Thalassospira sp. TSL5-1: one gene and its partner. The main gene of each other region encodes a partner of the protein of the gene in region 2 in a complex. Links are inferred from orthologs where the notes say so. Each region holds a gene or a part of one and is shown on either strand. Other genes may lie near its edges.

The links.
Region 1: the proteins of LF95_RS04920 (region 2) and xseA are in contact, whole or in part, in a cryo-EM structure (PDB 8TXR), measured with the Escherichia coli proteins. The link is inferred for Thalassospira sp. TSL5-1 from one-to-one orthologs.

The regions. Positions count from the first base shown.
Region 1 is NZ_KV880637.1:406,610-413,558, forward strand. Bases 2,219-5,088 are described here. They hold xseA (exodeoxyribonuclease VII large subunit), read left to right. Parts: upstream 2,219-2,739; coding sequence 2,740-4,437; downstream 4,438-5,088. Other genes in these bases: purD (phosphoribosylamine--glycine ligase), read right to left, coding at 2,219-2,617; LF95_RS01975 (M23 family metallopeptidase), read left to right, coding at 4,437-5,088. In the rest of the region: LF95_RS01960 (sensor histidine kinase), read right to left, coding at 1-1,214; more of purD, read right to left, coding at 1,334-2,218; more of LF95_RS01975, read left to right, coding at 5,089-5,291; LF95_RS01980 (gamma-glutamyltransferase family protein), read left to right, coding at 5,288-6,826; LF95_RS01985 (MarR family winged helix-turn-helix transcriptional regulator), read right to left, coding at 6,842-6,949. UniProt on the Escherichia coli protein: Bidirectionally degrades single-stranded DNA into large acid-insoluble oligonucleotides, which are then degraded further into small acid-soluble oligonucleotides.
Region 2 is NZ_KV880637.1:1,034,913-1,041,730, reverse strand. The notes cover bases 2,475-5,213. They hold LF95_RS04920 (exodeoxyribonuclease VII small subunit), read right to left. Parts: upstream 4,104-5,213; coding sequence 3,846-4,103; downstream 2,475-3,845. Other genes in these bases: LF95_RS04915 (histone deacetylase family protein), read right to left, coding at 4,227-5,156; LF95_RS04925 (polyprenyl synthetase family protein), read right to left, coding at 2,929-3,768; LF95_RS04930 (alpha/beta hydrolase family protein), read right to left, coding at 2,475-2,902. Also shown: dxs (1-deoxy-D-xylulose-5-phosphate synthase), read right to left, coding at 1-1,808; more of LF95_RS04930, read right to left, coding at 1,940-2,474; LF95_RS04910 (ArsR/SmtB family transcription factor), read left to right, coding at 5,631-5,948; LF95_RS04905 (EipB family protein), read right to left, coding at 6,177-6,818. UniProt on the Escherichia coli protein: Bidirectionally degrades single-stranded DNA into large acid-insoluble oligonucleotides, which are then degraded further into small acid-soluble oligonucleotides.

The DNA of each region.
Region 1 (6,949 bases), 630 kb from region 2 along the record:
ACGATTTTGCCTGCATTATCTCCCATAGCCTCGCAGGCATTTTTCAAGAGATTCAGCAAAATCTGGCGGACTGTATCACGCGGCAGGAAAACATCACCCGCCTCGATTTCCGATGTCATGGTGATATGTTCGGGCAGGCGATAGCCAAACAGTTTAATCACATCGCCAATCAATTGTTCCGCCGGGATCGTTACGGCTTCTTCATGCAGGAAGGGGCGGCTTTGCAGCAATGAATTTAGCAGCCGTGTGATGCGGTCCATTTCTTCGGTAATCAGGGTGATGCGTTCCTTGTGGTCGGCATCTTCTATTTCGATTTCCAGATTATGCAGCGCCATTGATATGCCGGAAATGGGGTTGCGCAGCTCATGGGCCAGCCGGGCGGAAAACTCGCCAATGGCTGCAAGCCTCGCACCATTTTCCAGTTCGTCCTGCTGGCGTAACAGGGTTTCGGCAGCGGCACGCACCTGTGCCTGCAATTGTTCGGTATATTCGCTTTGCTGTTTGGCCGCATCGCGCAGGCGCGTGGTCATATCGTTATAGTGGGCGTAAATCGGTGTTAGCGGATCATTGTCTGACAGCGGGCGAATATTGGAAAATTCCAGATTGCCGACATTATCAAGCAATTCGGACAGCCGGTTGACTGCGCGAAAGGACCGCCGCTGAAACCATACGATCAGGGCAAGTGAAAAAAGTGGAATGATCGCCAGGGCCACCAGCGCCACGGTCATTTCCTGATTGGCCGACTGGCGTGCATTTTTGACGGTTTGCTGTTGCAGGCGGCTTTCTTCGGCATTGATTTCGCGGATCAGCGATAATGCACCCACCAGATTGCTGCGCGGATTGTCGATTGGCGGTTTCAGATAGTCATCTGCGGCTTGCAGGTTTTGTGGTGTTGCTTCCGATAGTGCGCCACTTGCTGTTTGTAACTGTTCAATATTGCTACGAATACTTTGCAGTTCGGACGGGTCCGGCGGAACCTGGTTGCCAAGATGCTGCACCAGCAATTTGCTGATCCCCACATCAATTTGCTGAAGCTTGTGAAGGTAATGGATGTGATGTTCCAGCGGGTCAAGCCGACTTGCCGATCGCCACGCCGAAAAGGCCAGAAAGGCTAGCGAAATCATCAGTCCGATAGTGGCAAGCGTGATCGAAACTTTTAACGGACGCAGCAGTGTTTTTCGCGCCGATGCGTGACTTGCGCTGGGAGTTTTCATACAGGCTGTTCCTGAATAAGGCGGAAGTGCCGTGATCCGTTATGGTTAACGGATCACGGTAAAGGCAGGAACAGACTGTACTAAAAAAAGATTACGGCAAACAGATGATTGCCATCAGGTCAGTTCTTTTCGCGCGCAACAGCCCGCCAGCCAATATCACGGCGGCAAAAACCCTCCGGCCAGTCGATTTTGTCTACCGCTTCATAGGCGCGTTTTTGCGCTTCGCTAACACTGTTGCCCCGTGCGGTAACACCTAAAACACGGCCACCGGTGGCGGTCAGGCGGTCGCCATCCATTTTGGTGCCCGCATGCAGGATTTTAACCTTATCGAGCGCATCGGCTGCCGCAACATTGCGAATTTCCGTGCCTTTTTCATAGGATCCGGGATACCCCTTGGCGGCCATCACCACCACCATCGCGGTTTCGTCAAACCATTCGGGTTTTACCTGGTCCAGCGTGCCGTTGGCGGCCCCGTCGAGAATATCCAAAACATCCGACTTCAGGCGGCTCATCAAAACCTGGCATTCAGGGTCGCCAAAGCGGATGTTATATTCGATCAGCTTGGGGTTTTCGTTTTCATCAATCATCAAACCGGCAAACAGCACACCCTTGAACGGATGGCCCTCGGCGGCCATGCCTTTGACGGTCGGTACGATGATGTCACGCATCACACGTTCTTCAACGGTGGCGGTGAAAACCGGGGCGGGGCTATAGGCGCCCATGCCGCCGGTATTGGGGCCTGTATCGCCCTCGCCAACGGCTTTGTGGTCCTGGGCTGCGACCAGCGGAATAACATTTTTGCCATCACACACGGCAAAGAAGGAGGCTTCCTCGCCGGTCATAAATTCCTCGATCACGATTTCCGCACCGGCATCGCCAAATTTGCCGCCGACCATGCACTCGTCAATGGCAGCGTTGGCTTCTTCAACCGTCTGGCAAATTGTCACACCCTTGCCAGCAGCAAGGCCATCGGTTTTCACCACAATCGGTGCGCCCTGTTTTTCAACAAAGGCCTTGGCATCGGCAGGGGTGGTAAAGCGGCCATAGGCAGCAGTCGGCACGCCGAATTTGGCCACCATATCCTTCATGAAACCCTTGGAGCCTTCAAGCTGTGCGGCTGCCTTGGAACAGCCAAAGGATTTGATCCCGGCGTCATCCAGGGCATCCACTAGGCCCGCCACCAGCGGGGCCTCGGGCCCGACAACCACCAGATCAACGCCATTGTCGCGGGCGAAAGTGACCAGGCCAGGAATATCGCCATCGGAAATGGCGACACATTGTGCGGAATCGGCAATGCCGGCATTGCCCGGTGCACACCACAGTTTGGTTAAACGCGGGCTACGCGCAATGGCCCAACATAATGCGTGTTCCCGTCCACCGCCGCCAACGACCAGAACTTTCATGACTTTTACCCCGACTGCTTGATGGTCCAGATATGATCCTTTAGGCTTCACATCTTCAGTGCGTAACAAATTACGCAACCGCGTTAATAATTCACGCGGGCTTTTAGCATAAAGTAGCCTTGATGACGCAAGATTTGTTCGACCCATACGCCCCGCAACCGCAACAATCCGGCAACCTGCCGGAATTTTCGGTATCCGACCTGTCCAACGCGCTTAAACGCACGGTCGAGGATGCCTTTTCGTTTGTTCGGGTGCGCGGCGAAATTTCCGGTTTCAAACGTGCCTCCAGCGGCCATCTTTATTTGGCCCTCAAGGATGACAATGCCGTGCTGGATGCCGTTTGCTGGCGCGGAGTTGCCAGCAAACTTGGCATTTCCCCCGAAGATGGCATGGAAGTGATCGTCACCGGGCGCTTAACGACCTTTCCGGGCCGGTCCAAATATCAGATCGTGATCGACAGCATGGAAGTTGCTGGCGAAGGCGCACTTCTGAAATTGCTGGAAGATCGCAAAAAGAAACTGGCCGCCGAAGGCCTGTTTGATGCGGACCGCAAACGTCCCATTCCGTTTTTGCCCGAGGTGATTGGTATTGTCACTTCGCCTACGGGTGCCGTGATTCGCGATATCATGCACCGCCTGCGCGAACGGTTCCCGCGTCGCGTTCTGTTATGGCCCGTGCTGGTGCAGGGCAAAGGGGCAGCAGAGCAGGTGGCCCACGCCGTGCGCGGTTTTAACGAATTGCTGCCTTATGGCGATATTCCGCGCCCCGATGTGTTGATTGTTGCACGCGGTGGCGGCTCGCTGGAAGATTTATGGTCCTTTAACGAGGAAATTGTTGCCCGTGCGGTGGCGGAATCTACCATTCCCGTCATTTCGGCAGTCGGCCATGAAACCGATACCACCCTGATCGATTTTGTATCTGATCTGCGGGCACCGACACCCACCGGGGCCGCCGAAAAGGCCGTACCTGTGCGGCTGGATTTGCTGGCCCAGGTTAATGACGACGGCCAGCGCCTGATTGGTGCGGTGCGCCGATCGGCGGGTGATAAACGCATGGGGCTGGAAAGTGCCGCCCGTGCGCTGGGCGACCCGCGCCGTATGCTTGAAGATCGGGCACAAAGCCTGGATAACTGGTCGGACCGATTGCCACGTGCCACGCAATCTGTTTTGCAGCAGGCACGCGCACGGCTGAACGAAACCGCATCGCGCCTTGCAAGCCCGCGCGAACAGCTGTCGGAAAAACGCAACCGGCTGGGAAATGCCGGGCTGAAACTGCAAGCCGTGATTGACCGGCAGGTGCAGCAGCAAAAATCCCGCCTGGATCGCGCATCGGCAGGCTTGCGCCCCAACGATGCCAAAAACGATATTCGCCGTAATAACCGCCAGATCCAGGATTTAAGCGAGCGTTTGAAACGTGCCATGCAAAATACCCTTGTGCGGGAACGCGAAGGATTGGCACGGTATGACCGTTTGCTGGAAAGCTTTTCCTATCGCAATGTTTTAAAACGCGGGTTTGCCGTGGTGCGCGATGCCGATGGCAAATTGATCGATCATGCCGCCATGTTGGCAATGGGGCAACATTACCGCCTGGAAATGCAGGATGGCAGCGCGGATATGCAGCTTGCCGGGGATACATCGGCTGTAAACAGCCCTGCAACTGGTACCCCCGCGCCGCAGGTTGAAAAACCTTCGCAACCGGCGGCATCCGCCCCACAGGCGGAAGCCGCGGCCACCAGTCCTGCTGCGGAAAAGCCCAAAAAGCCGCGCCGTAAAAAAGACCCCACCCCCAAAGAAGATGACCGCCAAGGGAGCCTGCTATAATGCGTTCTAAATATGTTGCCGTTGCCTTAACCCTGATGGGGATTGTGGGTGCCATGCCGCTTATGGCGCAGGCGGCAGAACCCGTCTTTAAAGGCAGCTTTATCCAGGGCGGGATCGTCTTTGGCGAAACAACGCCCGGTACGGCGGTAGAACTGGACGGCGAAAAAATTGATACCATTGCGCCCGATGGCAATTTTGTGCTGGGTTTTTCGCGCGATTATGAAGGCCCGGCCACGGTGACGCTGCTGCACAAGGATGGCAGCACCGAACAGTTTTCCTATCCCGTCACCCATCGCACCTTTGACATTCAGCGCATTGATGGCCTGCCCAAAAAAATGGTTACACCTGACCCAGCCGTGATGGACCGCATCCATGATGATTCCCGTCAGGCCCGCGAAGCCAGGGTCGCTAGGTATGATCAGGAATATTATAAATCCGGGTTTATCTGGCCCGCGACCGGGCCGATTAGCGGTGTTTATGGTTCCCAGCGTATTTTGAACGGCGAACCGCGTGCCCCGCATTGGGGGGTGGATGTTGCCGTGCCCAGTGGCACGCCGATTGTTGCCCCGGCGGATGGCGTGGTCACTCTGGCTCATCCCGATATGTATTTTTCCGGGGCAACCCTGTTTGTCGATCATGGGTTGGGGGTTGTGTCGGCCTTTTTGCATCTGTCGAAAATTGATGTCAAAGTAGGTGATGTGGTCCATCAGGGCGAGGTGATTGCCCATTCGGGTGCCAGTGGCCGGGCGACCGGCCCGCATTTGGATTGGCGGGTCAATGTGGGCGCCACCCGCATTGATGCGGCCCTGCTGGTGCCGCCCATGAAACAGGTTTTGGCAGGGGCGAAGAAATGAAAACACGGGGTGCGGTGGCGGCAGGACATATTGAAACGGCCCGTGCCGCGCGCGACGTGCTGGAAGCTGGCGGCACGGCCTTTGATGCCGTTATTGCCGCCATGTGGGCCGCCTGTGTTGCCGAACCGGTTTTGGCCTCCCTGGGTGGGGGCGGTTTTTTAATGGCCCGCCCGGCAGGCAAACCGCCCCGTCTTTATGATTTTTTTGTTGAAACACCGCTGGCAAAACGCCCGGCAGAACAACTGGAATTTAAAAGCTGCATTGCCACCTTTGCCGGTGGCGTGGAGCAGGAATTTCACGGTGGTTATGGTGCGGTGGCAACACCGGGCGTTGTGGCGGGCCTGTTTGCCGTTCATCGCGATTTGGCCGGTATGCCAATGGCGGATTTGGCCGCCCCGGCGCGCAGCCTTGCGCGTGATGGTGTGCGAATTGACCCGTTCCAGCATTATGTGATGAATATCGTTACCCCGCTTTTGGGTTTTTGCGCGGAAACCCGCAAAACATATGGTGCACCTCAAAAAGACGACGATGATTTCAAGGTGATTGCGACCAATACCCGCCATCAGCAACCCGAACTGGCAGCATCAATTGATGAACTGGTGCAAAACGGAGCGGATAGTTTTTATCGGGGCGATTTGGCAACGGCGCTGATTGCGGCCTGTGCGCAATCGGGTGGGTATTTGACGGCAGATGATTTGGCGAAATACCGGGTTTTGCTGCGTGACCCGCTGCTGGTGCGCGGGCGGCAGGGCAAGTTTGTGCTTAATCCACCCCCGGCATCGGGTGGGGTTTTGGCGGGCTTTGGCCTTAAACTGGCACGTGACCTGGATTTGGGTTCGTTTGGTGATGCCCGCCATCTCGATATGGTTTCGGCCATTCTCAAAACGACATCGGTTGTGCGCGGCGAATTTGGCGCTGCCCCCTCCATTCTGGGCGATGAATTTTGCGAAGGATACCGCACGCTGATTGGCGACCGCCCCTTAACCCAAAATGGCACCACCCATATTTCCGTGGTCGATGATTTGGGCAATCTGGCGTCTGTCACCCTGTCAAACGGGTCAACATCCGGGCGCATGATTCCGGGCAGTGGCATTTTGCTTAATAACATGCTGGGCGAGGCCGATTTATCGCCTGAAGGCTTTCACGACTGGCCGTGTGGCGTGCGCATGACATCGATGATGACGCCCGCCCTGTACCTTGCCAATGACGGGGCGTTGGTGGCGCTGGGGTCGGGCGGGTCCAACCGCATTCGGTCCACCATGATGCAGGTTTTGCTGAACCTTGATGTGTTTGGCATGTCGCTGGAAGACGCGATTGTTGCCCCGCGCATGCACTTTGACGACAACCTGCTCTCGATTGAACCCGGTTTTGATGCCGGTCTTCTCGACCGGTTGCATTTAAACGAACAACATCGTTGGCAGGAAAGCGACATGTTCTTTGGCGGTGTTCACGCAGCATCCTTTAACAGTTTCGCCAATCGGCTTGATGCGGTGGGTGATGCGCGGCGTAACGGGCAAGGTTTTATTATCGACTGATCCTTGGTCCCGGCCTTAGTCCTGTGGCACAACGGCACCAACATCAAGCAAGGGGGCGGCATCAATCTTTTCCGCATTCATCATTGCAGCAACCCGTTGCAAAGATGACAGCATCTGGGTTTT
Region 2 (6,818 bases):
TCCAGCAGCGTATCGGGCAAGGTCATGGTCCTTACCTTCAGGCCCATATCCAGCAAACCCTGCCCTGCCATATGCTGCAAGACCAGCGCACCAAACCCGCAAATTGATCCTTCTTCGATCGTAATCAGCACTTCATGATTACGCGCCAGTTTCTCGATCAATTCACCGTCCAGCGGCTTGGCAAAGCGGGCATCGGCCACCGTGGTGGAAAGGCCCCGTGCTGCCAGATCCTCGGCTGCAGAAAGGGATTCCGCAAGGCGGGTACCATAGGAAAGAATGGCAACTTTGCTGCCTTCACGCAAAACACGCCCCTTGCCAATTTCCAGAACCTGACCTTCAGCAGGCAGTTCAACACCAACACCCTCGCCGCGCGGATATCGAAACGCGCTGGGGCGGTCATCAATGGCCCAGGCCGTGGTGGTCATATGGACCAGTTCGGCTTCGTCGGCCGGGGCCATCAGCACGATATTGGGCAAACATCCCAGATAGGCCAGATCATACGCCCCGGCATGGGTCGCGCCATCGGCCCCCACAAGACCAGCACGATCAAGCGCAAAACGCACCGGCAGGTTTTGCACCACCACATCATGCACCAACTGGTCATAGCCGCGTTGCAGGAAAGTGGAATAAATGGTGCAAAACGGTTTGTACCCTTCACACGCCATACCGGCAGCAAAGGTCACGGCATGCTGTTCGGCAATGCCAACATCAAAGGACCGTTCCGGGAAGGCATCGGCAAACAGGTTAACCCCCGTGCCCGATGGCATGGCGGCGGTAATCGCCGTTACCTTTTCGTCCTTCTGCCCCAGCTTGACCAGCGTTTCACCATAAACCTTGGTGTAGGACGGTGCATTGGGGGTTGGCTTGGCCTGCTTGCCCGTTACCACGTCAAACTTGGCAACGCCGTGATATTTATCCGCCGCATGTTCCGCCGGGGCATAACCCTTGCCCTTCTGCGTCACGGCATGGATCAATACCGGGCCATCAAGGTCGGCATCGCGCACATTTTTCAGAACCGGCAATAAATGGTCCAGGTTATGCCCGTCAATCGGTCCGACATAGAAGAACCCCATTTCTTCAAACAGGGTGCCCCCCGTTACCATACCACGGGTATATTCCTCTATTTTGCGGGCGGCTTCCTCGATCTGGCGGGGCAAATGTTTGGTCAGCCCCTTGGCCGCATTGCGCAACCCCTGATAGCTTTTGCCCGAAATCAACCGGGACAGATAGCCCGACATGGAGCCCACCGGCGGGGCAATCGACATGTCATTGTCGTTCAAAATCACAATCAGGCGCTGGTCGGTCGCAGCCGCATTGTTCATGGCTTCATAGGCCATGCCCGCACTCATCGCGCCATCGCCAATCACGGCAATCACGTTTTTGCGTTTGTCATCCGATAGCTGATTGGCCACCGCCATGCCCAAACCCGCCGAAATCGAGGTAGAGCTATGGCCCGCCCCAAACGGGTCATATTCGGATTCCGCGCGTTTGGTAAAGCCCGACAGCCCGCCGCCCTGGCGCAGGGTACGAATACGGTCACGCCGCCCGGTCAGAATTTTATGCGGATAGCACTGATGCCCCACATCCCAGATCAAACGGTCATGCGGGGTATCAAACAGGTAATGGATGGCAACGGTCAGTTCGACCACACCCAGCCCGGCCCCCAAATGCCCGCCCGTGACCGAGACGGCATCAATGGTTTCCTGTCGCAATTCATCGGCAAGCTGTCGCAGTTGCGCTGGCTGCAACTTGCGCAGGTCTGACGGGATCGTAACAGTGTCAAGCAGCGGGGTCTTGGAGGTGGTCATGCCGAACTCGATTTTTGTGTTCTCTCAGCGTTTGATTTCATGACAACAGGGTGACGCTTTGGCAATCCCATTGCAAGGGCCGTAAAATAGCGGGGTTAAACAAAATTAGCGACCCCGAAATTACGCCAAATTCAGCGCGTTAAAACACGATCCAGAAAATGCCCGACAAGCTGCTGCACACTGTTATGAATATGCTGTCTTTCGCGGCCAAAATCCCGGCACAAATGGGGGAAATTTTGCGCAATAAAATCGGTACAGGGTGGCAAAAACGAATAATGCCCCGCCCCCTTGATGCGCACAAAACCGGCCCTACCCTGCAACAACTGGCGAAAACGCGCAGCATTGACATCATGGGGCAAAACTTCATCGGTTTCCGCCTCGATCACCAGCATCGGAACATCAACATTTTCAAACCCGGCGGATGTTGCCGCCACGCCAAAGGCCGGCGCAATGGCAATGATGGCCGAAATGCGGTCATCGCCGGCAGGCACAATTGGCGCACCATAGCGATCGTGCAAACGGTTTAACGCCCTCTGATCAGGCACAAATTCGCAAATCACCCGGTCTGAGTCGCGATTGATGGCGCAATAACGCTGCCATTCCCCGGCATCGAACTGCCAGCCCGCCAGTTTGAAAACCGTTGCCCCGCCCGCCGAATGCCCCAGGGCGCAAATGCGGGTGGCATCAATATGCGGGGCAATATCATCCTGCGCCAACAGAAGGTCCAGCGCCTGTTTCATTTCCAGCGGGCGCCGTTCAATAATCGCCAATGACCGCGCATCCGCGGCATCAAGGTAATTATCGCCATTATGCTGCAACGCCGCGACAATATAGCCGCGCCGGGCCAGATATTCCGCCAGCCAGAAATGCACAAAACGGTGCCCTTCCGAGCCATGCGAAATCAGTACCAGTGGAAACGGCCCGCCCGGCGCGAAATCACCATTGCGGACCGCCATGCTGGCAACGCCCATATGGCGTACTGGCGTTTCTGTGCCCTCTGACGGGTACCACAGGGCCAACGGGAACGGGTCCTTGTCAAACACCCGGTCCCGAAAGCCTGCATGATAGGCGGGTTTTTCCTGCATCTCCGGCATAAGGCAGCTCTGTTTTGCCCTATGGGTCAGCGTTTGCGATCAATCACAAATCGCGCAACCGCCCGCAAGGGCTCTGCCTCGTCATCAAACGCGTCAAGATGATGAATGGCCTGATCACACAGCATCTGTGCCTGCTCGCGGGCCCGCTCCAGGCCCAGCAGCTTCACATAAGTGGATTTTTCCTGCTCCTGGTCCTTGCCTGCCGTTTTGCCCAGATCATTACTGCTGGCTTCTACATCCAGAAGGTCATCCTTGATCTGGAAGGCCAGCCCCATGTCATGGGCATAGGCCCGCAGTCCCACACGCATTGTATTGGGGGCCTTGCCCAAAATTGCCCCGGCTTCACAGGCAAAGGCGAATATCCGCCCGGTTTTAAGCAAGTGCAATTGCGTCACCTGCGTTTCGCTCAGGCTTTTGCCCTCGCCGGTCAGATCAATCATTTGCCCACCGACCATGCCATAGGGGCCTGCCGCCCGCGCCATCGCGCGCACAAGCTGGGTGCAGACACGGGGGTCGGGGTGGGTTTCTTCATCGGCCAGCACTTCAAAGGCCTGGGTCAACAGGGCATCACCCGCCAGAATGGCGGTTGCCTCGTCAAACTGCTTATGGCAGCTCGGTTTGCCGCGCCGCAGATCATCGTTATCCATGGCGGGCAAATCGTCATGGATCAGCGAATAGGTATGCACCATTTCAATCGCGGCGGCCACACGAAGCGCCGATGTCCGTGATACCTTGAAAAGCGCGGAAGACGCCATGACCAAAAACGGTCGCAGGCGTTTGCCTTCGCCCATTGTCGAATACCGCATCGCCTCAAACAGGCGTTCTTCAATCTGCCCGTCAGGACGCGGCAGAATTTTGTCAAGCATGTCGCCAAGATCGGCCGATGCCTCTCCCAGCGCAGAAATCAGGTCATAGCTCACCCGGGACTCCGCCTTGAATGTGGTTATTCGATTTCGGTGGCTGTTGCGCCGGGTTTGCCATCCGCCCCCAGCGTAATTTTTTCGATGCGTTCTTCGGCCGCCCGCAATTTGTCTGCGCAATGGCGTTTCAATGCGGCCCCGCGTTCATAGGATGCAATCGCGTCATCAAGGCCCACCTGCCCCTGTTCAAGCTGCCGCACCAGATTTTCAAGCTGGCCCAAAGCCTCCTCGAAGCTCAGTTTGGCGATATCTTCGGGAATTACAGGATTTGCGTCCGACATGTTTGCTCCTTTTTATTGGCTGGGCGGAGTTTACGCGCAAGGCCCCAGCAGGGCAATACAAAGCCCGGCCCGACTTTGCCCATATCACGCAATTTCTCCGTCAGATTGCGATTGACGGTTGGATCACCCCGTCATCAAGGCCCGCACATGCGCCAATACCGAGGATGCCAGCGACGGCAGATCATATCCGCCTTCCAGAATCGATACCAAACGGTTCTCGCAACATTGCCCGGCGACGGCCAAAAGCTGCTCGGTCATCCAGGTAAAATCACTTTCCACCAGGGCCAGGCCTGCCAGCGGGTCATTACGATGCGCATCAAACCCGGCAGAAACAATCAACAATTCCGGGGCAAAATCGATCAGACCGGGAACCACATAGTCATGAAACGCCTTTTGGATTTCTGCCGTGCCCGCACCTGCCGTCAGCCCAACATTCAGGATATTATTGGCACATCCCCGATCCATCGGGTCGCCTGTGCCGGGATAAAGCGGCCATTGATGGGTAGAGCAATAAAACAGATCAGGATCATGATAAAAAAGATCCTGCGTACCATTGCCGTGATGCACATCGAAATCCATCACCGCAACCCGCTTGATGCCATAAGTTTCCCGCGCATAGCGCGCGGCAACCGCTGCATTGTTAAACAGGCAAAAGCCCATTGCGCGTTCATATTCGGCATGATGCCCCGGTGGGCGCACCCCGACAAAGGCATTGCGTTCATGCCCCTGCATCACCGCATCCACCGCAACACAGGACCCGCCAACCGCCCGCAATGCCGCCTCGCCCGAGGCGGGTGATACATAGGTATCGCCATCCAGCGATATTTCGCCCTTTTCGGGAATTTTGGCAAAGATGCGATCCACATAGACCGGGTCATGCACCCGTTTGATCAGGTCGATATCGGCCCGCCGCGCCTCTTCACGATGCAAAAACATGAATTCTTCGGCTTCAAGAACCCGTTGAATAACCCGCAGGCGGTCCGGTTGCTCCGGGTGGCCGTGGCCAGGATCATGCTCAATGCAGGCACGATGCGAAACAAACAATGTTGCCATACCCGTCTGCTGCCTCCCGTTTATATGCCGGTTTGTTTTGCATTATCACCCAAAGCGGCCCTGCCGCCTCTAAATGATCATATGCCCGGCTTGTTGTAACAATATGTAACGCTTGGGTTGACGCAACCAAGAAACAATTGCAATTTAATTCTTCTTTGCATATTTGGGCGCAACCTGCCTTGGCATAAATCACATACATCTTCAAATAAACCCGACCAAAGTCCAATTTGGCCCGTTTTTGCGAAGTAATCTTAAAGTTTTCCGTCAATTTACAAATCAGACTTTGCGACTGCTCGAATAGACAAATATAATACTTTTGAACAGGAATGCGGATGGCATCACACTTATGCCTGCCCGCGATCAGCCTACAAATGAGCCACAGTTGTGAAAAGATGGACAACGTTCCATCTGTGATAACGGGGTAAATTATCACGCATTCACAACCGGGATCACGACCGGAATGAAATGAGGCACATGGAAATAAAAGAATTAGAACAACAAGCCGGAAGGGCCAGCGCCCTCCTCAAGGCCATGAGCAACCAAAGTCGATTGATGATCTTATGCCAGTTACACAATGGCGAACGATCTGTCGGCGAACTTGAAAAGATCATCGGGTTAAGCCAGTCTGCCCTGTCCCAGCATCTTGCGAGATTGCGGCGGGACCAGTTGGTCAAGACGCGGCGCGAAGCACAGACAATCTATTATTCCCTCAATGGCGAAGAAGCCGTCCGCATCATCAAAACACTGTACGACCTTTATTGTTGCGACAGCCGGGGCTCCATCGTCGCATAATTCCGCACATCCGGGCGGCAACATTTCCAAGTTGGCAATATCCGTTTTGTTTCATGTTGGCAAAACGGCGGGTTCCTTTACGCCGGTATCACGGCATATGACGTCAACATACGGCCCCAAACCCTGTTCATAAAAAAATGACCCGCCGCCCTCCACAGGCGACAGGTCATTTTTCATTTCATATGGTTTCATATGGAAGGCCAAACCCGCCCTTAAAGCGGTTTGTCTTTAATCACATTGCGGCGGCGGCAATTCACGTACCTTGATCAAATCGCCCCGCAGTTTGAAATCGCCAAAGTTTTGTACCAGTCCCTGGGTAATCCCGTTCTGGCCATAATCAACCGACATTTCGTAAGCAGGCTGTTCTGCGTCATCATCCATCGGGAAAAAGGCCATGCTAATACGATGAAATGGCTTATCGACGATATGGTCTTCATCGCGTGCGGCGTTTTCAGCCTTTTTCGCACCAGAAATCACTGCGGAAATACGATAAACCGGTGTATCACCCGCGCCGTCAAACACCCGGTCATTGCTATATCCCTCGCCATCCATCGCATGCTGCATAAGCTTGATCGAATGCTGGGTCGGAAACAGGGTATCAACAGGCAGGTCCTCGGTGACTTCAACCGGCTTTTCGTAATGCACCACAACCTTGTCATCCAGGCGTTCGGCATCGCCGTTTACTTCGTCAGTCAAATAACCGTCCTGAAAGTCGCGCACGCGAAACCGATAATGTTTTGCCGCAAAATCTTCCCACTGCGTCATGCTATAGGATGAATTAATCGCACCACCCTGAGGGCCCTGCAAAATCAGCGAATTGCGATATTCGGAAATCCAGCCGTCACACACCTTTTCAAACCGAAAACCAAA